Regions from separate parts of the Paenibacillus sp. FSL M7-1046 genome, predicted to be linked through region 2. Evidence: a T-box and tRNA genes for the amino acid it is inferred to sense, from the RefSeq annotation. Region 2 holds a T-box; the other holds one or more tRNA genes.
What was found. A T-box is a leader RNA that pairs with one kind of tRNA and senses whether it is charged. The one in region 2 lies ahead of pheS (phenylalanine--tRNA ligase subunit alpha), so its partner is inferred to be a tRNA-Phe.

Region 1: it encodes a tRNA-Phe, which carries the amino acid that the T-box ahead of pheS (phenylalanine--tRNA ligase subunit alpha) is inferred to sense. The anticodon was not compared.

Annotation. Positions count from the first base shown of each region.
Region 1 covers NZ_JBBOXB010000001.1:2,169,257-2,184,869, reverse strand. The annotation lists gene dnaX (DNA polymerase III subunit gamma/tau) at 1-1,199, shown strand, start outside; gene NYE29_RS09405 (YbaB/EbfC family nucleoid-associated protein) at 1,249-1,560, shown strand; gene recR (recombination mediator RecR) at 1,597-2,193, shown strand; gene NYE29_RS09395 (DUF2508 family protein) at 2,425-2,682, shown strand; gene NYE29_RS09390 (pro-sigmaK processing inhibitor BofA family protein) at 2,714-2,980, shown strand; rRNA gene NYE29_RS09385 (16S ribosomal RNA) at 3,326-4,881, shown strand; rRNA gene rrf (5S ribosomal RNA) at 4,987-5,103, shown strand; tRNA gene NYE29_RS09375 (tRNA-Ile) at 5,143-5,219, shown strand; tRNA gene NYE29_RS09370 (tRNA-Ala) at 5,243-5,318, shown strand; rRNA gene NYE29_RS09365 (23S ribosomal RNA) at 5,471-8,397, shown strand; tRNA gene NYE29_RS09360 (tRNA-Ser) at 8,479-8,570, shown strand; tRNA gene NYE29_RS09355 (tRNA-Met) at 8,597-8,673, shown strand; tRNA gene NYE29_RS09350 (tRNA-Val) at 8,682-8,757, shown strand; tRNA gene NYE29_RS09345 (tRNA-Thr) at 8,797-8,872, shown strand; tRNA gene NYE29_RS09340 (tRNA-Asp) at 8,889-8,966, shown strand; tRNA gene NYE29_RS09335 (tRNA-Phe) at 8,996-9,071, shown strand; tRNA gene NYE29_RS09330 (tRNA-Tyr) at 9,077-9,162, shown strand; tRNA gene NYE29_RS09325 (tRNA-Lys) at 9,170-9,242, shown strand; gene NYE29_RS09320 (NAD(P)/FAD-dependent oxidoreductase) at 9,350-10,282, shown strand; gene NYE29_RS09315 (PucR family transcriptional regulator) at 10,392-11,486, shown strand; gene NYE29_RS09310 (ABC transporter ATP-binding protein) at 11,594-12,715, shown strand; gene hprK (HPr(Ser) kinase/phosphatase) at 13,014-13,952, shown strand; gene lgt (prolipoprotein diacylglyceryl transferase) at 13,965-14,996, shown strand; gene ppaX (pyrophosphatase PpaX) at 15,004-15,613, shown strand, end outside.
Region 2 covers NZ_JBBOXB010000001.1:165,342-180,954, reverse strand. The annotation lists gene glcT (glucose PTS transporter transcription antiterminator GlcT) at 1-472, shown strand, start outside; gene ptsG (glucose-specific PTS transporter subunit IIBC) at 724-2,784, shown strand; gene NYE29_RS00660 (HPr family phosphocarrier protein) at 2,883-3,158, shown strand; gene ptsP (phosphoenolpyruvate--protein phosphotransferase) at 3,151-4,863, shown strand; gene pulA (type I pullulanase) at 5,244-7,637, shown strand; gene NYE29_RS00645 (sensor domain-containing diguanylate cyclase) at 7,746-9,347, opposite strand; T-box leader at 9,946-10,234, shown strand; gene pheS (phenylalanine--tRNA ligase subunit alpha) at 10,292-11,326, shown strand; gene pheT (phenylalanine--tRNA ligase subunit beta) at 11,387-13,831, shown strand; gene NYE29_RS00630 (hypothetical protein) at 14,034-15,613, shown strand, end outside.

The DNA of each region.
Region 1 (15,613 bases), 2.0 Mb from region 2:
AGGAAGGCATTACTGCAGATGCAGATGCATTGCAGTACATTGCCCGCCTGTCCGATGGGGGGATGCGCGATGCTCTCAGCATACTGGACCAGATTTCTTCCTTTACAGACGGCAATGTGACTTACCAGCAAGTGCTGGGAATGACGGGGGGGATTCCTTCCGAGCAGTTTGCCCGCCTTGCAACAGCCATTCTGGAAGGTGATATGGGTCTGCTTCTGGAACTTGTCGAGCAGCTTATGCACGAAGGCAAAAGCGCTGACAAATGTCTGGAGAACCTGCTGTATTATTTCCGTGATCTGCTGATGATCAAGATGGTGCCGGGCGCGGATCAGCTAACAGACCGGGTTCTCAATCCTGCTGAATTCCGCGACATGGCAGCAGCGTTCTCCCGGGAGCGGCTGTTTGAAATTGTCGAGACCCTGAACCGTTATCTGGGAGAAATGAAATATGCCACTCATCCGCAGACTTTGTTTGAAGTGGCGCTGATGAAGTTATGCAGCTTGCAGCAGGGCGGAGGAGCTCCGATTCTGGCGGCTGCCCCTGGCTCAGTAGCCTCCCTGCAGCCTTCAAGCGGCAGCCCCTCCGTGGATTCGGGGGAACTAGAGCTTCTTAAGCGTCAGATTGCCGCATTGGAGAAGAAGCTCGAGCAGGCTATGCAGTCCGGTGGGATATCCGGTAACGGCTCAAGAGATCAGGCTTCCGCCCAGAAGCCAGCCCAAAGCTCGGCTCCACGAATCTCCTCACCCTCCAAGCTGCCTCCGCAGCTGGATAAATTCATCGCCGGTAAAGACAGCGCTGATTTCGCTTCGGTGTTTAAACAATGGAGCGTCGTCTTGCAAGGGGTGAAGGAGGAGAAGGTAACCGTGCATGCCTGGTTTGTTGACGGTGAGCCTGTGTCTGTAATGGAAGATGCGGTGCTTGTGGCCTTTAAGAACACAATTCACCGGGACACCACAGAGAAACCGGCCAACAGACAGGTGATTGAGAATGTGTTAGCTGCACGGCTGGGTAAACCCTACCGTCTGGTTACGATACTTCTGCGCGACTGGAATGAAGCGGCGCAGAAGTCTGCTGCACAACCGGGCAAGGAGGAGCTTCGTCTCGAGCATGAGCATGAAACTGCTGAGACAAAGACTGAACCATGGATTGACGAGGCTATCCAGCTCTTTGGAGAAGACCTTGTTGTCATAAAAGAGTAGCATTTAAGCCTATGAGCGCAAAAAGCGCATTCCAAAGGAGAGACGACTTATGAATAATATGAACCAAATGATGAAACAGGTTAAAAAAATGCAGGAGCAAATGCTCAAAGCCCAAGAAGAGCTGGGAAGCAAGACGATCGAAGGTTCTTCCGGCGGCGGCGTGGTTACTGTACAAGTGAATGGCCATAAGAAGCTGCTGTCCATGCAAATCAAACCAGAGGCTGTTGATCCGGAAGATATCGAAATGCTGCAGGATCTTGTCATCACCGCTGTAAACGACGCCCTTACCCAGGCTGAAGAGCTGGCTAACAACGACATGGGTAAATTCACCGGCGGAATGAAGATCCCTGGCTTATTCTAGGCCTACTCCACTCCAGACCAAAGGAGAACCATCAATTTGTATTATCCAGAACCGCTAGCCAAGCTGATCGAAGCTTTTACACGTTTGCCCGGGATCGGCCCGAAGACAGCAGCCCGGCTGGCTTTTCATGTACTCAACATGAAAGAGGATGAAGTTATTGACTTTGCCAAAGCGCTTGTCAGTGTCAAACGCAATCTTCATTACTGCTCGGTCTGCTGCAACATTACGGACACCGATCCATGCCGTATATGTCAGGACAAAACCCGAGATACCTCAGTGATCTGCGTGGTACAAGACTCCAAGGATCTTGTAGCCATAGAGAGAACCAAGGAGTTCGACGGCTATTATCATGTGCTTCAGGGTGCAATCTCACCGATGGAGGGCATAGGTCCCGACGATATAAGACTTAAGGAACTGTTGACCCGTCTGAGCGACGAGAGAGTGAAAGAGCTTATTATGGCCACTAACCCCAATATTGAGGGTGAAGCTACAGCTATGTATATCTCCCGTCTGGTCCGTCCGTTCGATATTAAAATCACCAGAATAGCCCATGGCTTGCCTGTGGGGGGCGATCTGGAGTATGCGGACGAGGTTACCTTATCCAAAGCTTTGGAAGGCCGTCGTGAGCTCTAAGCAGTTCTGACATCATAATCAGCGAAGGAAGCCCGCGAGGGCTTCTTTTTTATATAGGAGGGCGCATACGTCCTGAACGATACATTACATACAAGATAGGCTATGAACCGCCGTCTTACTTTGTGGGACTTTTTAGTTCTAAGTTTGTCCCCATCTTTATATGAATGAGAATATGCAAGACGCGGAAGCTGCGTTATCAAGCATAGAATTATTCTTGAGGGGGAATCGCAAATGGGTTGGTGGGGCTCGAGAAAGCAGGGAAACGATGTAAAAAATGTTCAAGTGTCAGACTTGGATGAGCACTGGAATGTATTCCTCGAAGTGTCCAAGGCGCAAGCGGAGTGGCAAAGAGCCTATTTGATGTTTGATGAGGCGCTGGGCCAGGATCAAATTGATTATGCGATATATATTCTGGAGGCAGCAGAACGCAAATATCAAATTCATCTTAAGCATGCTAAAAGCTTGGGGCTTAACCGCAGTCTATTATAGGCTTGGTCAAGATATGTAAAGGGGGAGCACAATGCTAAGATTGGCTGCAATGGGCGTATTGATATTATCCGGGTTATTATTGATATTAATAGTTTTTCGTAAAAAATTGGGCTGGGCCTGGCTCAGTTTGTTTGGGACTCATCTTATTCTTGCTGCGCTGGGCATTTATATAGTGAATTTCTCCGGATTGCTTACGGAAGTTTATCTTCCTTTAAACCCGGCAACCATAGGCGCAGTAACGATTCTTGGACTTCCGGGAGTCCTGATGCTGCTCGGTTTAAAAATAACTTTGTTTTAATGGTTGACGCATGTTATTAATTTATGATACATTAAGTCTCGGCCCTTTGGACAAGATATCACTTGATAACTTGCCAATAAGGAAAGCGAAAAAAGAAATTAAAAAAACGCTTGACTGAAGTAAGGGTGCTGTGATATATTATAAAGGTCGCTGCTGACAAGCAACGACGACGAAATAAGAGACATTGATCTTTGAAAACTGAACAACGAGTGAGTGGGAAATCACGCAAGTGAGATCCAAAACTGATGAGTTTCACAGCGTATTTATACGCTTTAGAAATTTCATCTTGAGAATGTAAATTCTCGTCAGATGTTTCAAATTGAGCAATCGCTCTTTCTAAATACCAATTTGGAGAGTTTGATCCTGGCTCAGGACGAACGCTGGCGGCGTGCCTAATACATGCAAGTCGAGCGGAGTTATGATGGAGCTTGCTCCAGATTAACTTAGCGGCGGACGGGTGAGTAACACGTAGGCAACCTACCTCTTTGACTGGGATAACTACCGGAAACGGTAGCTAATACCGGATAATTCCTTTGTTCACATGGACGAAGGATGAAAGGCGGAGCAATCTGCTACAAGGAGATGGGCCTGCGGCGCATTAGCTAGTTGGTGGGGTAACGGCTCACCAAGGCGACGATGCGTAGCCGACCTGAGAGGGTGAACGGCCACACTGGGACTGAGACACGGCCCAGACTCCTACGGGAGGCAGCAGTAGGGAATCTTCCGCAATGGGCGAAAGCCTGACGGAGCAACGCCGCGTGAGTGATGAAGGTTTTCGGATCGTAAAGCTCTGTTGCCAGGGAAGAACGTCCGGTAGAGTAACTGCTACCGGAGTGACGGTACCTGAGAAGAAAGCCCCGGCTAACTACGTGCCAGCAGCCGCGGTAATACGTAGGGGGCAAGCGTTGTCCGGAATTATTGGGCGTAAAGCGCGCGCAGGCGGCTATTTAAGTCTGGTGTTTAAACCTTGGGCTCAACCTGAGGTCGCACTGGAAACTGGGTGGCTTGAGTACAGAAGAGGAAAGTGGAATTCCACGTGTAGCGGTGAAATGCGTAGATATGTGGAGGAACACCAGTGGCGAAGGCGACTTTCTGGGCTGTAACTGACGCTGAGGCGCGAAAGCGTGGGGAGCAAACAGGATTAGATACCCTGGTAGTCCACGCCGTAAACGATGAGTGCTAGGTGTTAGGGGTTTCGATACCCTTGGTGCCGAAGTTAACACAGTAAGCACTCCGCCTGGGGAGTACGGTCGCAAGACTGAAACTCAAAGGAATTGACGGGGACCCGCACAAGCAGTGGAGTATGTGGTTTAATTCGAAGCAACGCGAAGAACCTTACCAGGTCTTGACATCCCTCTGAATCCACTAGAGATAGTGGCGGCCTTCGGGACAGAGGAGACAGGTGGTGCATGGTTGTCGTCAGCTCGTGTCGTGAGATGTTGGGTTAAGTCCCGCAACGAGCGCAACCCTTGACTTTAGTTGCCAGCAGGTCGAGCTGGGCACTCTAGAGTGACTGCCGGTGACAAACCGGAGGAAGGTGGGGATGACGTCAAATCATCATGCCCCTTATGACCTGGGCTACACACGTACTACAATGGCCGGTACAACGGGAAGCGAAGCCGCGAGGTGGAGCCAATCCCAGCAAAGCCGGTCTCAGTTCGGATTGCAGGCTGCAACTCGCCTGCATGAAGTCGGAATTGCTAGTAATCGCGGATCAGCATGCCGCGGTGAATACGTTCCCGGGTCTTGTACACACCGCCCGTCACACCACGAGAGTTTACAACACCCGAAGTCGGTGGGGTAACCCGCAAGGGAGCCAGCCGCCGAAGGTGGGGTAGATGATTGGGGTGAAGTCGTAACAAGGTAGCCGTATCGGAAGGTGCGGCTGGATCACCTCCTTTCTATGGAGAATCGTCACCTGCAACGGTGACATTCAAATCGGAAGCTTAGCTTCCAAAACACTCACTCGTGTTCAGTTTTGAAAGAGCAAGTCTCTTTCGTATGCGTTTGGTGGCGATAGCGGAGGGGTTCCACACGTACCCATCCCGAACACGACCGTTAAGTCCTCCAGCGCCAATGGTACTTGGACCGAAGGGTCCTGGGAGAGTAGGACGCTGCCAAGCGCAACCTTATGAAGTTTATGAGGTGCATTGATAGAATAAGGGCCTTTAGCTCAGCTGGTTAGAGCGCACCCCTGATAAGGGTGAGGTCGGTGGTTCGAGTCCACTAAGGCCCACCATTCTTAATTTAATATCCTATTATGGGGCCATAGCTCAGCTGGGAGAGCGCCTGCCTTGCAAGCAGGAGGTCAGCGGTTCGATCCCGCTTGGCTCCACCAAAATGATTTAAACTCAATACTTCTTTAAACTTGATCCTTGAAAACTGGATACCGAAACGAATTTGCGTTTTAGAACATCTTTTAGCTGAAACTTGTGTGAACAAGTTTTAATTATAGCGATGCTAGCGGTTTTCCTTCTGGAAAAACGCATTGGTTAAGCTAATAAGAGCACACGGAGGATGCCTAGGCGCCAGGAGCCGACGAAGGACGTGGCGAACAACGAAACTGCCTCGGGGAGCTGTAAGCAAGCTTTGATCCGGGGGTGTCCGAATGGGGAAACCCAGCTGTGGTAATTCGCAGTTACTTCTCTCTGAATACATAGGGGAGATAGAGGCAGACCAGGGGAACTGAAACATCTAAGTACCCTGAGGAAGAGAAAACAATAGTGATTCCGTCAGTAGCGGCGAGCGAACGCGGAACAGCCTAAACCAAGGGGCTTGCCCCTTGGGGTTGTGGGACGTCTCACATGGAGTTACAAAGGAATATGGTAGGTGAAGAGGTCTGGAAAGGCCCGCGATAGAGGTAAAAGCCCTGTAGCCTAAACTGTGTTCTCTCCGAGACGGATCCCGAGTAGTGCGGGGCACGTGAAACCCCGTATGAATCCAGCAGGACCATCTGCTAAGGCTAAATACTACCTGGCGACCGATAGTGAAACAGTACCGTGAGGGAAAGGTGAAAAGCACCCCGGAAGGGGAGTGAAATAGAACCTGAAACCGTGTGCTTACAAAAAGTCAGAGCCCGATCTATGGGTGATGGCGTGCCTTTTGTAGAATGAACCGGCGAGTTACGTTTAACATGCAAGGTTAAGGTGAGAAGCCGGAGCCGCAGCGAAAGCGAGTCTGAATAGGGCGACTGAGTATGTGGACGTAGACCCGAAACCGTGTGATCTACCCCTGTCCAGGGTGAAGGTGCGGTAACACGCACTGGAGGCCCGAACCCACGTATGTTGAAAAATGCGGGGATGAGGTGGGGGTAGCGGAGAAATTCCAATCGAACTCGGAGATAGCTGGTTCTCCCCGAAATAGCTTTAGGGCTAGCCTCGGTGAATGGAGTGGTGGAGGTAGAGCACTGATTGGGTGCGGGGCCCGCAAGGGTTACCAAGCTCAGTCAAACTCCGAATGCCATTAACTTCTTGCCGGGAGTCAGACAGTGAGTGCTAAGATCCATTGTCAAAAGGGAAACAGCCCAGACCATCAGCTAAGGTCCCCAAGTGTGTGTTAAGTGGGAAAGGATGTGGAGTTGCACAGACAACCAGGATGTTGGCTTAGAAGCAGCCACCATTGAAAGAGTGCGTAATAGCTCACTGGTCGAGTGACTCTGCGCCGAAAATGTAACGGGGCTAAACACACCACCGAAGCTATGGCTAGATGCTTTGCATCTGGGGTAGGGGAGCGTTGTATGCAGGTTGAAGGTGTACCGTAAGGAGCGCTGGACAGCATACAAGTGAGAATGCCGGTATGAGTAACGAAAAGATCAGTGAGAATCTGATCCGCCGAAAGCCCAAGGTTTCCTGAGGAAGGCTCGTCCGCTCAGGGTAAGTCGGGACCTAAGGCGAGGCCGAAAGGCGTAGTCGAAGGACAACAGTTTGAAATTACTGTACCACCGTAATCCGCTATGAGCGATGGGGTGACGCAGGAGGGTAGTGACGCGGACTGATGGATGTCCGTCTAAGCAGTGAGGCTGGTGTGTAGGCAAATCCGCACACCATTAAGGCTGGGCTGTGATGGGGAGCGAAAATTATAGTAGCGAAGGTCATGATCTCACACTGCCAAGAAAAGCCTCTAGCCAGGAGAAGGTGCCCGTACCGCAAACCGACACAGGTAGGCGAGAAGAGAATTCTAAGGCGCGCGGAAGAACTCTCGTTAAGGAACTCGGCAAAATGACCCCGTAACTTCGGGAGAAGGGGTGCCTCGGTAGGGTGAATAGCCCGAGGGGGCCGCAGTGAAAAGGCCCAAGCGACTGTTTAGCAAAAACACAGGTCTGTGCGAAGCCGCAAGGCGAAGTATACGGGCTGACGCCTGCCCGGTGCTGGAAGGTTAAGGGGAGCGGTTAGGAGCAATCCGAAGCTGTGAACCGAAGCCCCAGTAAACGGCGGCCGTAACTATAACGGTCCTAAGGTAGCGAAATTCCTTGTCAGGTAAATTCTGACCCGCACGAATGGCGTAACGACTTGGGCGCTGTCTCAACGAGAGATCCGGTGAAATTTTAATACCTGTGAAGATGCAGGTTACCCGCGACAAGACGGAAAGACCCCATGGAGCTTTACTGCAGCTTGATATTGAATTTGGGTACGATCTGTACAGGATAGGTGGGAGCCGTAGAGGCAGGAGCGCAAGCTTCTGCGGAGGCGCCGTTGGGATACCACCCTGATCGTATCTAGGTTCTAACCTAGTGCCCTAATCGGGTACGGGGACCGTGTCAGGCGGGCAGTTTGACTGGGGCGGTCGCCTCCTAAAGAGTAACGGAGGCGTTCAAAGGTTCCCTCAGAATGGTTGGAAATCATTCGAAGAGTGCAAAGGCATAAGGGAGCTTGACTGCGAGACCAACAAGTCGAGCAGGGACGAAAGTCGGACTTAGTGATCCGGTGGTACCGCATGGAAGGGCCATCGCTCAACGGATAAAAGCTACCCTGGGGATAACAGGCTTATCTCCCCCAAGAGTCCACATCGACGGGGAGGTTTGGCACCTCGATGTCGGCTCATCGCATCCTGGGGCTGAAGTAGGTCCCAAGGGTTGGGCTGTTCGCCCATTAAAGCGGTACGCGAGCTGGGTTCAGAACGTCGTGAGACAGTTCGGTCCCTATCTGTCGTGGGCGCAGGAAATTTGAGAGGAGCTGTCCTTAGTACGAGAGGACCGGGATGGACGTACCGCTGGTGCATCAGTTGTTCCGCCAGGAGCATGGCTGAGTAGCTACGTACGGACGGGATAAGCGCTGAAAGCATCTAAGCGTGAAGCCCCCCTCAAGATGAGATTTCCCAATACGTAAGACCCCTTGAAGACGACGAGGTAGATAGGTTGGAGGTGGAAGTGCAGCAATGCATGGAGCTGACCAATACTAATCGGTCGAGGGCTTATCCAACAAGTAAGACGCAGATTCGTTTCGGATTCAGTTTTCAGGAATTAAGGTTCCTGAATGAATTTACATGGCACCAACTTGTTTGGAGAGATACCCAAGTGGCTATAAGGGGACCCTCTGCTAAGGGGTTAGACTGCGTAAGCGGTGCGAGGGTTCGAATCCCTCTCTCTCCGCCATTTCAAATTCATAATATTGTTAGTGTGGCGGCGTAGCTCAGCTGGCTAGAGCGTACGGTTCATACCCGTGAGGTCGGGGGTTCGATCCCCTCTGCCGCTACCATACAACCCGGAGGCTTAGCTCAGCTGGGAGAGCATCTGCCTTACAAGCAGAGGGTCGGGGGTTCGATCCCCTCAGCCTCCACCATTTTCACAATTCAACACCGTTTCAACACTTTTACACCGTGCCGGTGTAGCTCAACTGGTAGAGCAACTGACTTGTAATCAGTAGGTTGGGGGTTCAAGTCCTCTCGCCGGCACCATTATTTTTACAAATGCGGAACCGTGGTGTAGTTGGCCTAACATGCCTGCCTGTCACGCAGGAGATCGCGGGTTCGAATCCCGTCGGTTCCGCCATTTTTTTTATGTTTTATGGCTTTTTTTATGGCTCGGTAGCTCAGTCGGTAGAGCAAAGGACTGAAAATCCTTGTGTCGGGGGTTCGATTCCCTCCCGCGCCACCATATATGGAGGCTTAGCGAAGTGGCCAAACGCATCAGACTGTAAATCTGCTCACGTACGTGTTCGGTGGTTCGAATCCATCAGCCTCCACCAGTTTTATGAGCCATTAGCTCAGTTGGTAGAGCACCTGACTTTTAATCAGGGTGTCGAAGGTTCGAGTCCTTCATGGCTCATCCCAATCAGAAAGTCATCACCTTCGGGTGGTGGCTTTTTTGTGTTATCGTCATACGCAGGAAAATGAAATTGCTGACATCGAGTTTAAAATTTCTGTCTCCGTTTAATTTTTGCCGGTCTGCAGGCGGCGATTCAATTGGGACGTTACTCCGCCCACCATGTGCTTGTGATAGACGCGGGAGGGGGAAGATCTAACATTTGCCGCAATTATCATAATATATTGGGCTGGCCAGAGGGAATATCCGGTGAAGAGCTTAGGGCAAGGGGGAGGCGGCAGGCTGAAGTTGCCGGGGTAGAGTTTGTTACGGATAGGATTACTAAGGCAGAGAAGCAGAATGGTTTGTTTCAGCTGAACGGTTTCGAGAATCAGTGCTATAGTTCCAAGACATTGCTGCTTGCAACAGGTGTAATGGACCGCTTTCCTGAGTTGCCGGGGCTTGTAGCTACATTAGGAAAGACGGTATATGTATGCCCGGATTGTGATGGCTACGAAATTCAGAACCGGCAGACCCTATTGCTGGGTTCAGGTGACGTAGGGGCAAATATGGCTTTTGTTTTGCGCGAGCGTACGGGTGATCTGACTTATATCAATCATGAATGCCAGCCGGTATCGGCAGAAAACCGCCAACGTCTTGATGAACAAGGAATCTTATACGTAGAGGAAGCAGTTGCACGAATCGATGAGGAGAATGATGGAATCATTAAAGCGGTAGTCCTGGAGAGCGGAAATACTTTGCTTGCGGAGCGTGGGTTTATCGCCTTTGGGAACAATGCGGTACATTCGGAACTTGCGGCAGAGCTTGGGGTGAAGCTTCATAAGAACAAGCATATCGAAGCGGATAAGCGTTCATTAATGACCAATGTGGAGCATTTATGGGTGGCTGGTGATGTCGCTGTTCATGCAGAGCAAGCTACAGCTGCAATGGGCGAGGGAGCGATAGCCGGTATTTGGATGCATAAAGAGTTAAAGAAGATATCCATGGTAAGCTTGCCGCCGTCTAAGCAAAATCATAGCGAAATGGTAAAACAAAATAAATGATTCCTCAAATTGTCGATTGTGTCTTAGTAATCGGAGGGACCAGGCCGCATAATGTTGGGAATTATGATAAAATAGGCGAAAAGAGCAAAAGTGGTGGAGTATGGTGACAATGGATAGTGAGGCATTGCGTCAAAAATTGGAGCAGCTCACCGGAAAGAGAACCGGAATCAAGCAACTCGGGAGGCAGCATTCAGCTTCTCTTTTTGGCATAGGCAAAGAAGAGTTGGATCAGCCGGTCACTCATGAAGGTCATCTCTGGGTACCATTGTATGAGAACGAGGGAAGAATAACTGCGATATGGGTAGAGATGGATGGCCTTTCAGCCCTTGAATTGCAATTGGTCAATTATGCGGCACGGAATTTTGCGGTCGCGCTCAAGGCCACAGGGTTAAAGGAAGAAGGAGAAGTAGAGGCCCGGCAGCTGAGCAACTGGCTGAATTCGCAGCTCGAGCAAGAGAAGAATGATGCAGAGATTCCTGACGAAATCACTCTGAAGGGGCGTTTGTTCGGCGAGATGATTCCTTTTCTGCTGGTGAGTGAGAATGTCCACAATCCGCAGATCTCTTACCGTTCGCTTATGAAGCTGCTGCGCAATTATTTTGAGAACGAAATATTGCTTATCCCCCTGCAGGAGAAGGAATGGTTAATTTTAGCCCGCAAGGAATTGCTGACCGGCGGGGATGATAAGGACGATGAGGAAGAGAGTGTAGATGAGCTTCTGTCACAGACCTGTATGGGGCTGCATGAGCTGATTGCCAGTGAGTGGGTAGGTGTATTCCATCTGGCGGTTGCACCGGCGATCATCCCGGTAAAAGGTTTGACAGGCTCGGTTGCGCTGCTGCGGGAAACGATTGTTTTGGGACGGATTTTTCAGGTTGGCGACTATATTCATCTCCCGTGGGAGCTGCATATGGAGCGGCTGGTGAACAGTATCCCTGATGAGCGGCGCAGGCAGCTGCTAGGACAGATCGGTGACTATACTTCGGTGCTGGCGGATAAGGAGATGCTGCTGACGCTGGAAACTTTCTTCGAGATGGACTGCAATGTGAGTGAGACCGCGAAAAAATTGTACATCCACCGCAACACGCTCCTATACCGGTTGGACAAGATCAAACAGGAGACCGGAGCCGATGTACGGAGCTTTGGCGACGCAGCAATTGTAAAGTTAACCATGTTATTGTATAAAGTGACGAAAAGAAAATAGGATTTTTGTGAACGTTGCAAATAGCCAGCGAGGCACGTCTGGGGTAAGATAAATGTACAAGAAAGCGATTTATTTATAATCAACTAATAACTCGAGGGGGAAATACAATGGCAGGCGTACGTTTAGAGCATATTTTCAAAAAATACCCGGGTTCCGATAAAGCAACAGTAATCGACATCAATCTTGATATTAAAGATAAGGAATTCCTCGTACTGGTTGGACCTTCCGGTTGTGGTAAATCCACTACCCTGCGTATGATCGCTGGTCTGGAAGAAATCTCCGAAGGTAAAATGTACATTGGCGACCGTGTAGTCAATGACGTTGCTCCTAAAGACCGCGATATCGCGATGGTATTCCAATCCTACGCCCTGTACCCGCATATGAGCGTGTACCAAAACATGGCTTTCGGTTTGAAACTGCGTAAAGTGAAGAAAGAAGAAATCGACAAGAAAGTTCGCGAAGCTGCGAAAATTCTCGATATCGAGCACTTGCTTGAGCGTAAACCTAAAGCACTGTCCGGTGGTCAACGCCAACGTGTCGCTCTGGGCCGCGCTATCGTCCGTGATCCGCAAGTCTTCTTGATGGATGAGCCACTTTCCAACTTGGATGCTAAACTTCGTGGTCAAATGCGTGCTGAAATCACTAAACTGGTTAAACGCCTTGAAACCACTTGTATCTACGTAACGCATGACCAGACAGAAGCTATGACGATGGGTGACCGTATCGTAGTTATGTATGATGGTATCATTCAACAGGCAGCTTCTCCTGAAGAACTGTACAATGAGCCTACCAACCTGTTCGTAGCCGGATTTATTGGTTCCCCAACTATGAACTTTATCAATGGTACTCTGTCCGATGTTGGCGGCGCTGTTCGCTTCCGCGCTGAGAACCTTGATGTTGAAGTTCCAGGAGGCAAAGCTACAATCCTGCGCAGCAAAGGCTACATCGGCAAAGAAGTGATCATGGGCGTTCGTCCAGAAGATATCCATGAAGAACCAGTATTCCTGGAAGCTTCCCCGAACACAATCTTCACTTCGCTGGTAGATGTTACGGAAAACCTTGGTCATGAAATGCTCCTTTACTTGAGCGGCCTGGGCAGCAACACTGTAATTGCCCGTGTAGATGGACGTTCCACTACCCGTGAAGGCAGCAAGCCTAAATTGGCAATTGACATGAACAAAATCCACATCTTTGATAAAGAATCCGAACTTAACGTATTGTTGGGCTAAGATAGAAATATCTTCCCTTTTAAAGAAAGCCGCCTGAAAGGGCGGCTTTTTTGTCTTCTTGGAGCTTCCGCTAATGACCTCCTAAGCTGTAGGAATAGATGGGCAGAATATAAACAGGTTTGGGTTCAACTCCTTATATATCAATGGATCTAAGGGCAAGGCAGCAGGTATTAAGATTGCATTAAAGGGGATTATCAATTAAGATAGCAGGAGAATTACCTACGGATGGAATGGAAAGAGTTGTTAACCAAATGTAGGAAAGCGGACATAACCGCAGGTGACGAAAGGACGGACATACATGGCTAAGAAGGTAAAAGTATCGGAATTGGTACAGCATTTTCAATTAGAGGTTGTTTCCGGGCATGAAGGTCTGAAGAGACCGATTACAGTGGATGACTTGAATCGGCCCGGGCTGGAAATAGCAGGTTATTTCGAATATTATCCGGAAGAACGGGTACAGCTGCTGGGCAAGACAGAGCTGGCCTTCTTTTCTATGCTTTCGGAGGAAGAGCGCAAGAGCCGGATTCGCGGGATCTGTAAGGATAATACACCCTGTATTGTCATTACAAGAGCATTGGATGTGCCGCAGGAGCTGATTGACATAAGCAACGAAAAAGGGCTTCCAGTATTGCGCAGCTCGATGGCTACAACGATTTTTTCCAGTAGACTGACCAGCTTCCTTGAAGGCAGACTTGCACCTACAGCAACCATTCATGGCGTTCTCTGCGATGTATACGGTGTAGGCATGCTGATTACAGGCAGCAGCGGCATTGGTAAAAGTGAAACGGCACTTGAGCTCGTTAAACGCGGACATCGCTTGATCGCGGACGATGCCGTGGAAATCCGCCAGACCTCCGACAACCAGCTGCATGGTACGGCACCGGAGCTGATCCGCCATTTGCTCGAAATCCGCGGCGTCGGAATTATAAATGTAATGACGCTCTTTGGTGCAGGCGCAATCCGCAATCATAAGCGTATTACGCTGGTGGTTCGGCTGGAAGCCTGGCAGCAGGACAAGCAATATGACCGGCTTGGTCTGGACGAAGAAACTACACGGATTATCGATACGGACGTTCCCCTCGTAACGATTCCGGTACGGCCAGGACGAAATCTTGCCGTTATTATTGAGGTTGCGGCCATGAACTACCGCTTGAAGCAAATGGGCTTTAACGCGGCTCTGCAGTTTACCAATAAACTTACAGCTACCATATCTGAAGACATGGATGATCTGGACTAGGAGTGTGAGAGCATGTTTTTTTCATTAGCGATTAATCCCATTGTATTCTCCATCGGTTCACTACCCGTTCACTGGTATGGTTTGATCCTGGGATTCGGCGCACTTGCCGGATTATTCCTCGCGATTCAGGAAGGCAAACGGTTTAATATTTCCCAGGAATTCTTTATGGATATGCTGCTGCTTGGAGTGCCGTCGGCGATCATTGGCGCGCGGATATATTTTGTAGCTTTTAAATGGGAGGACTATAAGGATAACTTTATAGATGTCTTCAAAATATGGAATGGCGGGATTGCCATTTATGGAGCCTTGATCGGGGCCATTATTTGCGCCATTATCTATTTCCGCTATAAAGGGTACCCATTCTGGCGTGTTGTGGATATTTGCGCGCCTGGACTGCTGGCCGGACAAATGATTGGCCGATGGGGTAACTTTATCAATCAAGAGGCTTATGGTGGGGTTGTTGAGGAGTCGTTCCTGCGCGATAAGCTGCATTTGCCTGACTTTATCGTCAATCAAATGTATATAGAAAATGCATTCCATCATCCAACCTTCCTGTACGAATCTCTGTGGAGCTTGCTGGGTATTCTACTCCTTATGGTGCTGCGCCGCCAAAGGTTTGTCCGTGCGGGTGAAATCTTCTTATCCTACTTTATCTGGTATTCAATCGGCCGTTTCTTTATTGAAGCTTTGCGTACCGACAGCTTGGGCTTTAACGGCAGCAGCGGTGTAGCTTCATTCGTCAACGGCCTGTGGAGCCCGATGAAATGGATGGGCTTTGAACAAGGGTACTTTGATCCTGCCTATGGAAATATCCGTATCTCGCAGCTGCTCGCTTTGCTGATTATCGTGGCTGCCGTAGTACTTATTATTGTGCGCCGGGTAACCGGTCAATCTAAGGCTCATTATTCCGATCCTATTGTCAGCACCAAGCCGGTCGCGGCAGATTCTGTGGTCCCGGAGAATGCAGTCAATACACCGCAAAAAGCCCCGCAGGCGGCACCGCCTGACAAGGTCAAGTCTGAGGATGCGGAACCGAAGGAGTAGTAACCTGATGATAGAATGCATTCTTTTTGATCTGGACGGAACGATTGTGAATACCAATGAACTGATTATTGGCTCTTTCATGCATGCGCTGAAGGAGAACAATCTTCCGTCTTTGACCCGGGAGCAGATTATCCCCCATATGGGAACAACACTTCATCAGCAGCTGAGCGCGTTCTCCGGCCTTGAGGATACCAGCGTATTGGAGAAGTCCTACCGTTCTTACAACTACGCGCATCACGATGAGCTGATTGGTTCTTTTCCGCGTGTGAATGAAACGATGGAAGAGCTGTCGCGGCGCGGGATTAGAATGGGAATTGTAACGACGAAGATTCGTCCGACTACGCTCAAGGCACTGGAGATGTTCGATCTGCTGAAGTATATGGAAACTATAGTAACGGTTACTGATGTGACACAGCCTAAACCGCATCCGGAGCCGGTGCTGACAGCTATCCGCAACTTAGATGTTGACCCGCAGCATACCTTGATGGTAGGTGACAGCATTGTAGATATCCAATCGGCCAAAGCGGCCGGTGTGCCTGTAGCAGCTGTAGCCTGGTCACTTAAAGGGGAAGAGACGCTGCGTAAATATGAGCCGGATTATATTATCCACGACATGA
Region 2 (15,613 bases):
TCTGGCCGAATATGCAGTCGGGCGGATCAATCAGGCGATGGGGGTAACGCTGCCTTTTGATGAGATCGGTTTTGTCGCTTTGCATATTGTAAGCGCATTGAGCAACCGTCATATCTCCGAGGTGAAGCAGCATTCCGTGCTGATCGGTGATCTCGTGGGGCTGGTGGAGGATAATCTGAGTTATCATGTTCCGCGGGATTCTCTGGATTATTCCCGGCTGGTCACCCACCTGCGTTTTGTTCTGGAAAGACTGCGCCGTGGTGAGAGTGTGCGGGAGACTTCTTCTCTGGACGGTTTAATGAAGCGCGAATATCCTGAAATGTACATGCTGGCCTGGAAGCTGACTAAGGTCATTGAGCAGCGGGTGCGTATTCCGGTATATCCGGCTGAAGTGAGCTACCTGACTATTCATCTGCAGCGCCTGGCCCAGAAGAAAGAGGATGAAGAGGATATGGAGCAGCATGAGGGTTGAAATGAACCCCTTACAAAAACATGCTTGCAACTTCAAAAAATCGGTGCTACAATGTTCCCTGTTCCAATAAAACAGAATACCTACGTGTAACTGATACGATCAGGCATGAGTGATTTACAGTATTTTGGTTGTCAGGCCCCAAGCTGGGGCAATCTAACCTTAGTGTTAGAGAGACAAACCTAAATGCTGTGTTGCTCATGCCTTTTTTGGTTTTCTGTTTGTACGAAATTACTATTAAGGAAGTGGCCTAAATGTTCAAAAAGTTGTTTGGCGTTTTGCAAAGAGTCGGTAAAGCGCTTATGCTTCCTGTAGCCATCCTGCCTGCGGCGGGCTTGCTGCTCGGGATCGGCAACATGCTGGTTAACCCGGATTTCCTCCAATACGTACCGGCACTGGAAAACAGCGGGGTTCAGGCCGTTGCCAACGTTTTGATGAACTCGGGACAAATTGTTTTTGATAACCTGTCACTCTTGTTTGCGGTCGGGGTAGCCATCGGTCTTGCCGGTGGTGAAGGGGTTGCCGGTCTTGCGGCAATCATCGGTTTCCTCGTCATGAATGTAACCATGGGAACGGTACTGGGCATTAACGCTTATGTATTGACCTGGAAGGATTTCTCCTATTCCAGTGTCTTGGGAATACCGACGCTGCAGACAGGGGTTTTCGGCGGTATCCTGGTCGGGATACTGGCTGCGTCGATGTATAAGCGGTTCTTCCGCATAGAATTGCCGTCGTATCTCGGTTTCTTTGCGGGTAAACGGTTTGTGCCGATCATGACGGCAGTAACCTCTCTGATTCTTGGTCTTGTATTGACGGCTGTTTGGCCGCCGATCCAGCACGGCCTGAACTATGTGTCGCAAAGCATGATCAACACGAACTTGACGCTGTCGGCCTTTATCTTCGGTGTCATTGAGCGTTCACTGATTCCTTTCGGCTTGCATCACATTTTCTATTCGCCGTTCTGGTATGAATTCGGAAGTTATGTCGATAAAGCCGGTGAACTGGTACGCGGGGATCAGCGGATCTTCATGCAGCAGCTGCGCGACGGGGTGGATTTCACAGCGGGTACATTTACAACAGGTAAATATCCGTTCATGATGTTCGGTCTGCCGGCAGCGGCACTGGCGATCTACCATGAAGCCAAACCTGAGAACAAAAAGATTGTCGGCAGCTTGATGATTTCTGCAGCCCTTACTTCTTTCCTGACGGGGATTACAGAGCCGCTGGAATTCTCATTCCTGTTCGTAGCTCCGCTTCTGTTCGCAGTGCATGCTGTCTTTGCAGGTCTTTCCTTTATGACTATGCAAATCCTTCATGTTAAGATCGGAATGACCTTCTCCGGCGGCTTTATCGACTATGTGCTGTTCGGTATTATCCCGAACCGTACTGCGTGGTGGCTGGTTATCCCGGTAGGTCTGGTTATTGCCGTGATTTACTACTTTGGATTCCGCTATGTCATCCGGAAGTTCAATCTGAAAACTCCGGGCCGTGAAGATGCATCCGATGATTCGGAAGACGTCAACACGGGGAATGTATCTACAAGCGGTGATGATCTGCCGCGCAACATTTTGTCCGCACTGGGCGGCAAAGAAAACATCACCCACCTGGACGCCTGCATCACCCGCCTCCGCGTCGAGGTTAAGGATAAGGCAGGCGTAGATAAGAACCGGCTGAAGAAGCTGGGTGCTTCCGGTGTGCTTGAGGTTGGTAATAACGTTCAGGCGATCTTTGGTACACGTTCAGATACAATCAAGTCACAGATACAGGATGTCATGAACGGCAGAATACCAGCTGCTTCAGCTGCTGCCGCACCGCAGCCTGAGCTTGAGAAGCAGGCCGGTGAAGAAGGCGCAGCAATTATTCCTGAGGACATCGTGTCCCCGGTAAACGGCGAGCTGCTTGATATTACGCAGGTTCCAGATGCTGTCTTCTCCCAGAAGATGACGGGTGACGGATTCGCCTTCCTGTCAGATGACGGCAAGATTGCTTCACCGGTATACGGTAAAGTGTTCAATGTATTCCCGAGCAAGCATGCCATCGGGATTATGTCCGACGGCGGCAAGGAAGTGCTCGTGCATATTGGTGTTAATACTGTAAAGCTTAAAGGCCAAGGCTTCACGATTCTAGTAGAAGAAGGCGACCTTGTAGCTGCAGGACAGCCGATTATGGAAGTGGATCTGGAATACGTGAAAGCCCATGCGCCTTCCGTTATTTCACCGGTCATCTTCTCCAATCTGCCTGAAGGGTCCACGGTTACCTTGAAGAAGCCGGGTAAAGTGGCTGTAGGCGATAAAGACATCATCAGCATTCAGTAACATGTGCATTGGCATGGCGCTTCCCTTATAATGGAGGGGAGTGCGGCCTTCGCATAAGACAAACATTCAAATTAACAGAAAGCGAGTTGGATATTATCATGCAAAAAACATTCAGAATTATTGACGAAGACGGAATTCACGCACGCCCAGCAACAGCGCTGGTAAATACAGCAACAAAGTTTAAAGGCACAGAAGCATTCGCGGAAGCCAAAGGTAAAAAAGTAACACTTAAATCCATTCTCGGCGTATTGTCTTTGGGCCTTGAAGCTGGCGATACCTTGAGTCTGATTACTGAAGGCAGTGAAGAAGCGGAAGCACTGAGCGCACTGCAAGATGTGATGATTAAAGAAGGGCTGGGAGAGCTCCATGAATAAAATTTCAGGAATCGCGGCTTCAGCAGGTATTGCCGTAGCCCGTGCATTTATCCTGGAACATCCGGATTATACAATCACGAAGACTGCTGTTAGCGATGTGGAAGCCGAGATTGCCAAACTGGAGAGCGCCCTGGAGAAATCCAAGGGCGAGCTTCAGGCCATTAAGGAGCGCACGCTCGCTGAATTGGGCGAGAAGAAGGCGGAGATTTTCGAATCCCATCTGCTGATTCTTGAAGACCCCGAACTCATCAGTCCCGTAATGGATAAAATCCGCGAGGAATCGGTTAATGCGGACTATGCCCTAAATGAAGTAGCCACTCAGTTTATCGAAATGTTCGAAAATATGAAAAGTGCTTACCTGCAGGAACGTGCCGCTGATATGCGCGATGTAACCAAACGCATCCTGAATCACCTGCTGGGTATTCACTATGTAAGTCCTGCGGAAATCAATGAAGAGGTTATCGTCATTGCCCTGGATTTGACTCCATCCGACACGGCACAGCTTAATCGTAAATACGTGAAGGGCTTCACGACGAATATCGGCGGACGCACCTCGCACTCGGCCATCATGGCCCGGTCCCTGGAAATTCCGGCGGTAGTCGGCACCAAGAATGTACTGTCTGAAGTCAAGGCGGGAGATCTGGTGATTGTCGACGGTTTGAGCGGAGATGTTCTAATCAACCCGAGCGATGCTGAAGTCGCCGAATATAAAGCTAAGCAGGAAGCCTATGATCTGCAAATCGCCGAGTGGAAAAAACTCCGCGATGAGCCGACCGTATCGGCTGACGGCAAACATGTAGAACTGGCTGCCAACATCGGCACACCTAATGATGTGAACGGTGTGATCGAGAACGGCGGCGAAGGTGTAGGTCTATACCGCACCGAGTTCCTGTACATGGGCCGCGACAAGCTGCCTTCCGAAGAAATTCAGTACAATGCTTACCGCACCGTGCTTGAGAACATGAACGGCAAGCCGGTTGTTGTGCGCACACTGGATATCGGCGGCGACAAGGAGCTGCCTTACCTGGATCTGCCGAAGGAAATGAACCCGTTCCTTGGATTCCGTGCGATCCGCCTGTGTCTGGACCGTCAGGATATTTTCCGCACCCAGCTGCGCGCTTTGCTTAGAGCAAGTGCTCACGGTGACCTGCGCATCATGTTCCCGATGATCGCTACGCTCGGCGAATTCCGTGCAGCCCGCGATCTGCTGCTGGAAGAAAAGGCTAAGCTGCGCGAAGAAGGCAAGGAAGTATCGGACAACATTCAGTTGGGCATCATGGTAGAAATTCCATCAACGGCGGTTCTGGCTGACCAGTTCGCCAAAGAAGTGGATTTCTTCAGTATCGGTACCAACGATCTTATTCAATATACGATGGCTGCCGACCGTATGAATGAACGGGTATCCTACCTGTACCAGCCATACAATCCGGCGATCCTGCGTCTGGTCAAAATCGTTATCGACGCAGCCCATGCTGAAGGCAAATGGACCGGCATGTGCGGCGAAATGGCCGGCGACAGCACAGCGATTCCGCTGCTGCTCGGTCTGGGCCTCGATGAGTTCAGCATGAGCGCAACCTCCATCCTGCCTGCACGCAGCCAGATTTCCAAGCTGTCCGCTGCAGACATGAAGGAAATGGCTGCTAAAGCACTTCAGCTTGGCACCGCCGAGGAAGTTGCTGCACTTGTGCAGAGCAGCGTGAAGTAAATTCGCAAAGATTTTTTGCATTATCCGTTTAGGCAATTCACTCTTCCAACTACTACTGCCGGTCTCCTCTATTGGAGGCCTTTTTTTTGTTGTCAGCGGCAGTACATCATCTGTTGTTCGTGCTGTCCTTTATAAGGACAAGCTCAAATGCCTGGGCGCAGCAGCCGATAATAGAATGTGGGCACATAAAACGGGTGGAACCCAAACCTGTGAACATAGTGTTACATATTATATTATGATTCAAAAGAAAGACAGTACTCTATAGACTTCGCTTGCAGATCTGTGCAAGTATTAATTTCTTCCGTAGTGGAAATAGTTGGATTTAAGTGAAGTAAACCGTTATCCGGCAATATGGCGGAGAACAGGGGGATGGTGGAATAATGAATAGCAATTATATAAATACAGAGATAATAATAGAAACTTATGAAGGCAAGGACCTTGGAGTAACCTACACTGCAGGCTGCAGCCAGTTTAAAGTATGGGCCCCGACGGCCTTTACCGTATCGGTTGTATTGTACGAGACCGGCGGGAACGGCGCAGATGTATCAGCCGTTTATTCCAAAGACAGTGGAGTGATTATCCCCATGCAGCGCCAGGACGGCGGTGTTTGGCAGGCGCAGCTTACCGGAGATCTGAAAGGCAAATATTATATGTACCGCACCGTATTTGCCGACGGAAGTATAAGGGAGGCCGCCGATCCCTATGCAACTGCTGTTTCGGCAAACGGGGTGAGGTCGGCGATTGTGGATTTGCGTGAAACCGATCCGCCCTCCTGGGCAGAGGACCGTTCACCCCAGTTGCCACATCCCGCAGATGCGGTAATTTATGAGCTGCATGTGCGTGATTTCTCCGCCCATGAGAGCTCTGGCATGTTGCATAAGGGGAAGTTCAAAGCTTTTACGGAAACCGGATTACGTGATTCCGCAGGGAATGCACTGGGAATTGATCACTTGGCTGAACTGGGGATTACCCACGTGCATCTAATGCCGGTATTCGATTTCCAGACGGTAAACGAACTGAATGCAAATGGTCTGGACACCGAAGCGGGACATTACTCAGAATATAACTGGGGGTATGATCCACAGCATTATAATGTACCTGAAGGGTCCTACAGTACGAATCCGGCTGAACCCGGGACCCGGATCCGTGAATTCAAAGAAATGGTGCAGGCACTGCATAGCCGAGGCATTTCGGTCATTATGGATGTGGTGTACAACCATACGTATTCTGTTGAGAAGGGGCCATTCGAGCCGCTGGTGCCGGAGTATTTCTACCGTCATGATTATTTGGGTAGACTGTCCAACGGTTCGGGCGTCGGCAACGAAATTGCCACAGAGCGGCCTATGGTGCGCAAATATATTAAGGACTCCTTGTTATACTGGGCTTCGGAGTATCATATCGACGGGTTCCGCTTTGATCTGATGGGTCTGATGGACAGCGTAACCATGCGCGAAATTACGGAAGAGCTGCGCCTTGCCATTAATCCGAATCTGCTGATCTACGGGGAGCCGTGGACAGGAGGGGACTCTCCGCTGGCGGACAAAACGCTGAAGGGTGTGCAGCGGGGCAAAGGTTATGCGGTGTTCAATGACAACTTCCGCGCGGCAATAAAAGGCGACAGCGATGGTTGGGGCAAAGGCTTCGCAACCGGTGAATACGGCAAAGAAGGTGCAGTGGCGTCGGGAATAAAAGGAGCGATTCATGAATTTACCGACTCGCCTGTCGAAACTGTGAATTATGTAACCGCTCATGATAACTTGAATCTGTGGGATAAGGTGCTTGCTTCCCAAGGCCAGCGCCAGGCGGCGGATCTGCCTGAACTGGAGAACGGAAGATTGAAGGGCGGCGGAGAGGTCGAAAAGGCGGTTGCTAAAGCAAATCCGTACTTCGCAATCGACCCGCAGGATGTTCTTGACAATGAAACTGTGCGCCGCTCCCTGCTGGCTAACGGGATCATTTTAACCTCCCAGGGCATTCCTTTTCTGCATGCCGGAGATGAAATGCTGCGCAGCAAATATGGGGATCATAACAGCTACCGTTCCCCTGATGTGGTCAATGCGATCCGCTGGGATAACAAAGAGACATTTATGCCTGTCTTTCAATATTATAAAGGGCTTATTGAACTGCGGCGGAAGCATCCGGCCTTCCGTCTGCATGGACGGCAGGAGATCGAGCGCTCACTGGAGTTCCTGCGCTGTGAAGACGGCGTCGTCGCTTATCAGCTGAAGGATAATGCAGGCGGTGATGTCTGGAACAATATCGTTGTTATTTTCAACGCCAATTGGGGGCCTGTTACTCAGCAGCTGCCTGAGACAGGCGGCTGCTGGAACATTGTGGTAGATCATTCCGGTGCCGGTACAGAAGCCTTCCGTATTGCTACAGATCATACAGTACAGCTTGAAGGACTGTCGATGATGGTACTGTATGATGTCTACGGCGAGCCTGCACCGCGGGCAAAGATCATTGAGGTTCATTATGACCGCCCCGACGGCGATTACCGCGGCTGGAATCTTTGGGTGTGGGGTACGGGCATCCAGGATGGGCAGTGCGATTTCCGGCAGATGGAGGATGGACGTGCGGTAGCGCGGATCGAAGTGGTGCCGGGAACAGAGTCGGTTGGATATATTTTGCGGCTGAATGACTGGGAAGAGAAGGGCAGCGGGGACCGCTTTATTGACTGCTCCGGCAATGAAGCGCTACTTAAGGTAGTGGTGCAAGACCGCAGCAGTGCAAGCAGCGGCGATGGAGATAATCCGCTTCAGTTAAGCAGCTGAAGTTAAGCTATAGATTAAACAGATAGCCACTCAGCTGATAAAGGCTGTTCCAGCATCGCCGCCGTTTGGGCAGTGATTCCGGAACAGCCTGTTTTGCTGCCTGTTTCTTTATTTATGCTTGTCTGAATGTTCTTCATCCACAAGCTTATTGTATAGATTGGCTTCGTTGCCGCCGCTGTTTTTGGAGCGGTACATCGCCAGGTCGGCGGCACGGAGCAGTTCGTTGATACTGCCGCCATGCTGCGGATAAAGAGCTACGCCTATGCTGGCGGAAGTATGAAAGCTGGAGCCTTGGTTGACAGACCAGGATTTGTTGAACAGCTGAAGCAGGCGGTCCAGCATTTCCTCCAGCATCTCTGGATTGGTAAAGCGGTGAAGCACGACGGCGAACTCGTCGCCGCCGATGCGGAACGCCTGACCGAATCCTTTAACCGTCTGCTGCAGCTCACGGGAGAGCAGCTGCAGGAATTCATCTCCGGCCAAGTGGCCAAGGGTATCATTAAGCTGCTTGAACCTGTCGCAATCTAGCAGCGCAACGGCTATCTCCTGTCTGTGGTCCTCAGGCTGATTAATCAGGTTCTCCATGTACATTTTAAAATGGGCTCTATTGGGGATTGCTGTTAAATGGTCATAGAAGGCCAGCTTGTGGAGCCGTTCCTCATGTTGCTTACGCTGGGTAATCTCACGAGAGATAAGCATATACTGCGCGGGAAAAGCACGGCTGCCGGTGATCGGTGAGATTTTCGTTTCCAGCCACACCCAGTGGCCTTCTGCCGAACGCATGCGCAGCTCCGAAATCCGCGGAGTCCCCTGGACTACACTCTTCAGCTTCGCCCAGGAGATTTCAGCTTCGCGGATGTAGTTGGAGAGAGGAACACCTTTGTCCGGCACGTAGCCAAGCACGCTGGAATGGGAAGGCGAGGCGTACAGGATCATGCCGTTTGGATCGGTCAAAATAATGAAGTCAGACATGGTCTCACCGATCAGCTGGTATAGGGATTGATCTTCCTGCATCTCACTTTGCAGCGAAACTACTCTGCGGCAGAGATAGATAATAACGAGCATAAGCAGGAATAAGATCAGCGAGTAGGCCGCGAACAGGGTGCTTTTTTTTTCACGGAACTCTTGGGTAATCTGCTGTCCGTAGTTATCGATCAGGTTCTCGGATTGATCCAGGCTGCTGCGGACCTCACTCAGCCGGGTGTTGATCATGGTAGCTGAGTAAATATCCGGGTTCCAATTGCTTTCCATACGCCGGGAGATCAATTCCTGCCCGGTACTCTTCCAGCTTTCAAAATAACCCTCGAAGCTCTGCAGCTCGTTTCTCAGCCGGGAGAGCAGCCGATTGCTTTGTGTCATCCTCTTTTCCGGTTGCTTCATAGCGTTGATGTTATAGCTGGCCATGCCCAGCCGCTGCTTCACCTGGGCATTATTGTCATGAAACTCCTGAGACAGCAGGCTGCGCTGTTCACGGTTAATGTTCCGGTTCATCACCGTGTGCAGCGCAAGGGCAGCCTGATGAAGATCCCGGTCGGCATTCAGAATCAGCTCTGAGTTTTGGTAGACATCGCTGTACAGTGAATCTGAAAGCCGGTTAATTGTGTGGTTCAGATACAGCAGAGAAGCAGTGCTGATGCCCACCAGAATAACGGAGATAGCGGCAAATAAAAGGATTAATCTGCGTGTGTTTTTGATTTTGTATAAAGCCACTGTCATCCTCTCCCCGCATAAAACTTTGAGAAATCTCTTTGATAGTAGATGATACCTATGCGGAACTAATCCCGGCTGCGGGTAATTGGCCGCAGGGACAACGAGAGAGTGTCTTTCAAATAGTCATAGAAACATAGTGCTTCCAGTACGATTAGGGATCCTTCTCATCAGTATGTAGGACGTACTGCTTAGGGCATCCGGGCCGAGTATGGAATATAAGAGGTTGATCCGAGCCTGAAATCCCCTGCCAGCCGACCTTTCGGGTCATCAAGCGATCCGGTAAGCCGGGGAGGAGACGGGATTCTTGATATAATTAGCTTCAGATTTAAACATTATGTATAGTACTGACTTATTCATACTCCAACCCTTGAGTCCTATTACCCAAGTTTTCTACAAACGATACTCCCTTTCTGTGCTAAGCACTAAAATATCATAGCTGCCGCTCCCGTCCCTTATATTAAAGGTTAGCGGGTTCGTTCCCGGCGAGTTTAGGGATTGATTCCTCTGAATTTGTCGGCTTGTCAAAATGAAATTTTGTGCATATAATAAATAGACATATCTTCTGAGTAAGAAGATGCAGTTTCTCAGCTACATCATTATAAATGCAGTGATGGAGAAGAGTACGCAGTGCCTGGCTTACAGGGAGGAGACGCCGCAGATTGAGAGCGTTTCTAGGAGAGCAGAGCTGCCGAAGTTCACTCCGGAGCAGTTCCCTGAATTTACTTCAAGATCTTTTTGAAGAAAGACAGTAGGGGAAACCGGCCGCAGACCGTTATTTCTGTTAAAGTGAGGCATGTCTTTACCGCACCGAAAGAGGGAATACAGCTCTTAAGGGAAGGGGTACGGCAGTCTAACAAGGGTGGTACCACGGTCTTTTCGTCCCTTACCGGGAGGAAAGGCCTTTTTTTGTTGACAATATGATGATTAAGGGGGCAGTACACGCCATGAAAGAAAAGCTGGAAGCATTGAAGGTTGAGGCATTGGCTAAGCTGCAGGAAGTAACCGATCCGCAGGTTCTAAATGACTTACGCGTGAAGTATCTGGGCAAAAAAGGCGAGTTAACCGAGGTTCTGCGGGGAATGGGAGGACTTAGCGCGGAAGAGCGACCGGTAATCGGCCAGGTGGCGAATCTGGTGCGCAGCGCGATTGAGGAAATTATCGGCTCCAAGCAGGAGGCATTCCAGCAGCAGGAAACGCTGAACCGCCTGCAGGCAGAGAAAGTCGATGTAACGCTGCCGGGCCTCGGTTTGCCGCAAGGCGGAATTCATCCGCTCACCCGGGTGGTGCAGGAGATTGAAGATATCTTCATCGGCATGGGCTACCTGGTAGCAGAAGGCCCTGAAGTAGAGACGGATTACTATAACTTCGAGGCACTTAATCTGCCGAAGAACCATCCGGCACGCGATATGCAGGATTCCTTCTATTTGACGGATGATCTCCTGATGCGTACGCAGACTTCTCCGGTGCAGATCCGCACCATGCAGGCAATGCAGGGCGAAACCCCGGTCAAAATCATCTGTCCGGGCAAAGTGTTCCGCCGAGATGATGATGATGCCACCCACTCCTTCCAGTTCCATCAGATCGAAGGTCTGGTCATTGGACGGGGAATCCGCATGAGTGACTTGAAGGGTACATTGCAGCAGTTCATGAAAGAAATGTTCGGCCCGAGTGCGGGGATCCGTCTTCGTCCGAGCTTCTTCCCATTCACCGAGCCTAGCGTTGAAGTTGATGTCAGCTGCTTCAAATGCGGCGGAGACGGCTGCCGGCTGTGCAAACAGAGCGGCTGGCTGGAAATCCTCGGCGCTGGCATGGTACATCCGAATGTACTCAGAATGGGCGGATACGACCCTGAGGAATATAGCGGCTTCGCCTTCGGCGTAGGTGCGGAGCGGATTGCCATGTTGAAATACGGCATCGACGACATCCGTTATTTCTATATCAATGATATGGGCTTCGTGAAGCAGTTCAAGGGCATTTAGATTTTTGACGGGTGAGCGGCTGTTAGATAAATACATCTGAAATAAAGGAAGTGAGCGGACATGAAAGTATCAACCGGATGGCTGGCTGATTATATATCGTTAGAGGGAGTAACCGCTGAAGAGCTGGCGGACAAAATCACCACTGCAGGCATTGAGATTGACGGTGTCGAGCGCCGCAACAAGGGGCTTTCCGGGATTGTAACCGGATATGTGAAATCGAAAGAAAAACATCCCGACGCCGATAAGCTGAACGTGTGTATCGTGGATGCAGGACAGGGCGAGGATCTGCAGATCGTATGCGGAGCAAAGAATGTCGAAGCGGGGCAAAAGGTGCCTGTAGCCTTGGTGGGCGCGAAGCTTCCAGGTCTGGATATCAAAAAAGCCAAGCTGCGCGGCGTATTGTCGCAAGGCATGATCTGCTCGGCTAAGGAGCTTGGGCTCAATGACAAGCTGCTGCCGAAAGAACTGCAGGAAGGCATTCTTGTTCTGCCTGAGAATACCGAGATCGGCCAGGATATTCTGAAGGTGCTGGGCCTGAATGATGAAATTCTTGAATTCGATCTGACACCGAACCGGTCCGATTGCCTAAGCATGATTGGCGCGGCCTATGAGGTAAGTGCGATTCTTGGCCGGGATCTGAAGCTGCCCGATCCGGCAGCGGATCTGGTAGAGACCGGGAGCCAGGCATCCGACTCTATTTCCGTAAAAATCGAGAATGACGAATACTGTTCCTGCTATGCAGTACGCTATATTACCGGAGTGAAGCCTGCTGCTTCTCCGCTCTGGATTCAGAACCGGCTGATGGCTGCAGGTGTCCGTCCGATCAATAACATCGTGGATATCACTAACTACGTCATGCTGGAATACGGACAGCCGCTGCATGCCTTTGACAGTGACAAGGTGGAAGGCGGCGTGCTTGGTGTCCGCTTTGCGCAGGAAGGCGAGGTTCTGACTACGCTCGACGGGCAAGAACGCAAGCTGGAGCCGCAAATGCTTGTGATCGCCGATGGGGCAAAAGCCGTAGCGCTTGCCGGAGTGATGGGCGGACTGGCAACGGAAGTAACTGGAGAAACAGTGAATCTGGTGCTGGAATCGGCCAAATTCGACGGTGGAACGGTCCGCAAGGCTTCACGCCAGTTCGGCCTCCGCTCTGAAGCATCATTGCGCTTCGAGAAAGAAGTGGATCCGAATGCCGTAATTCCGGCATTGGACCGGGCGGCAGCGCTGATTGCGCGTTATGCCGGGGGTTCAGTGCATGAAGGCATTGTTCAGGCAGGAGGAGACTCTGTACAGGAGAAGGTTCTGACCTTGTCACTGGAGAAGTTGAACAACTATCTCGGCACGGAGCTGTCACTGCTGGAAGTGAAGACATTGTTTGGCCGTCTGCATTTCAAATGCGGTGATGCCTCCCAGGGAGTTGTTGAAGTTCAGGTGCCAACCAGACGCGGCGACATCAGCTACGATGTGGATCTCATTGAAGAGATTGCCCGGCTGTATGGCTATGACAATATCCCGACAACCCTGATGGAAGGCATTACCACTCCTGGAGCACTCACTAGACAGCAGTTCCTGCGCCGCGAGCTGCGCCGCCTGCTGTCCCTTGGCGGATATCAGGAGGTCATGGGTTATTCCTTCATTCAGCCGGAGCAGAGCAAATGGTTCCCTGCGCTTGCAGAAGGCCAACTTTCTGTGAAGCTGGCCATGCCGATGAGCGAGGAACGCAGCGTGCTGCGTACCAGCCTCATTCCGCAGCTGCTGGATATTGCCCTCTACAATACCAACCGCCGGCAAAGCGATCTGGCGCTGTTCGAAATCGGCAATGTCTTCTTCACCGACGAAGAGCAGCTCACCCGCCAGCCGCGTGAGCTGCCGGTGCTGGGACTGCTGCTGAGCGGAAGCCGCGCAGCCAAACAGTGGAATGTGACGGCAGAGCCTGTCGATTTCTTCGATCTTAAGGGCGCGCTGGAAACCGTGTTTGCCCATCTGGGACTTACCGGACGCGTAGTCTACGAAGCTGATGCCCCGCAAGACTATCATCCGGGCCGTTCCGCTTCGGTGTATCTGCTGGGAGATGAAGGGCGCTTGAAGATCGGAACAATCGGCCAGCTTCATCCTGAACTGCAGCGCAAGCTTGACCTGGAGGATACCTATGTAGCTGAGATCCTGCTGCAGCCGCTCTATGAGTCTGCGCGCGCTAACCTGCAGTACAGTGAACTGCAGCGCTTCCCGGGAATGGAACGGGATATCGCAGTCGTTGTGGATTCGGAAGTTCCGGCAGGCCATCTGCTGGCATCCATCCGTGAGAACGGAGGAACACTCCTGCAGAATGTGCAGGTATTCGACGTGTACACCGGCGGCAAAATGGAAAGCGGGAAGAAGAGCGTAGCGATCTCGCTGCTCTACCGTCATACGGAACATACACTGACCGACGAGGAAGTTGGGGAAGTGCATGATAAGGTTGTTTCCGCACTTCAGCAAACTTTTGGTGCGGAATTAAGAAAGTAGCAGGAATTGTGCAAAGCCGCAGCGAATCCATTTAGAACCAGAGATTCGCTGCGGCTTTTTTCTAATAAGTCTAAGGTTCGGCGGATATGGACTAAATCAATATAATGAAGACGTTTTTTTTGCCAAATGTTTAAGAATAACGCTACAATAGAAGCAGGGATAGCAACTTAGAATCCGCACACATACAAAGGAGGGCACAACTGTGGCTATGGACCGGACTCGTGTCGCCGTGGAGATATATGGAACTTCCTATAAACTTGTCGGAAGCAGCACTGAATATATGAAGCAGGTTGCCCGTTATGTGGACGAGCACATGCGCGCAATTTCCAAATCACATTCCAGACTGGATACACCGCGGATTGCGGTGCTTGCAGCCGTACATATGGCAGAGCAGGCCATCCAGGTTCAGGACTTTAAGAATGAGCTGAATATGCTGACCGGCGAGCGCACGGAGCTGCGCGTGGAGGTATCGCGTCTCCTCGAAGTACAGCGGGAGCGGCAGGAGGAATTCGAACGGCTGGATGCTGCGGCCAAAGAAGAGGCAGCACGGCTGATTGCCGCCGCTGAAGAGGAACGCAAACGGCATTTGGAGATACAGGAACAGGAGCGCAAGGTTCATGCCGAGCAGCTGCTTGAAGCAGGAAAGACGGCCGCTGCGGACCGGGATAAGCTGGCTGAAGAGCTGCAGGCCCGCGAGGTGGAACTGAAGACGCTGCGGGATACGAATGAGAATGAGCAGGCTGCTGCCCGCGAGAGTCACCGGCAGGAGCTGGAACGGCTTGAAGCTGCACGTCTGGAGCAGCTGGAAGTACTGAAAGCGGCACATGCGCAGGAGCTGGAACTTCTCCGCGAGACATTGTCCAAGGAGAAAGCGGAAACGCTGTCGGCTCTCCAGCAGGAACTGGCCGAGACCCGGGAGTCGCTGGGAAGCGAGGTTGTGGAGATCCGCACTTCGCTGAGCAAGGAACTGGCGGATACCAAATCCGCGCTGGACAAAGAACTCAGCACCGAAAGAGAAGCGCTGCAGAAAGAGCTTGCCAAGAATAAGGAGCTGCGGCAGTCACAGGGTACCCAAGAGCACCGGCATAAGCAGCAGCTCGGAGAGCTCGAGAAGCAGCTTAGCGAGCTGCGCGGCGGAACCGGGCAGCTTCAGTCCAGGCTGAGAGCGGCGGAAGCGGGGCTGAAGGGTGAACGTGATGCCCGTACGACACTTCTGGCGCAATATGAAGCGGTTCTAAGCCGGGAGGAGCAGCTTTCTGAAGAGCTGCGCTCCGCTACGGAACTGGGAACACTGCTGAATGGGGAGCTGGAAGAGCTGCGCCAGCGTTATGAGCAGGTACAGCGCGAAGCCGTAGAACTCAGAGAATCTCTGCAGGCAACAACCGATACCTTGAGCCACACCAAGGAAGAGCTGCGTTCTGCAGCCGAATTGGGAGAGCTGCTCGGCGATGAGCTGGAAGGACTGCGCCAACGGTATGAGCTGGCACAGCAAGAATCCTCAGAGCTGCGCAAGTCGCTGCAGGGAACCAAAGACAGTTTGCTGAACGTACAGGCGGAGCTTACCCGTACAGCAGAGGAAGCCGGGAACTGGCAGGAGCTTGCGGACAAGCATATGGAGGATATCAGCGAGCTGGAGATGAACCTTCTGGAAGCCGAAGAGAAGTCAGCAGGACTGCAGCGTGAGATTGATACGCTCCGCGGCCAGGCAGACGGAATGGTGCAGCAGCTCGACCGTGAGGCCCAGCTGCGTGCAGAAGCGGAAAGTGAGAGCGCAGCACAGCG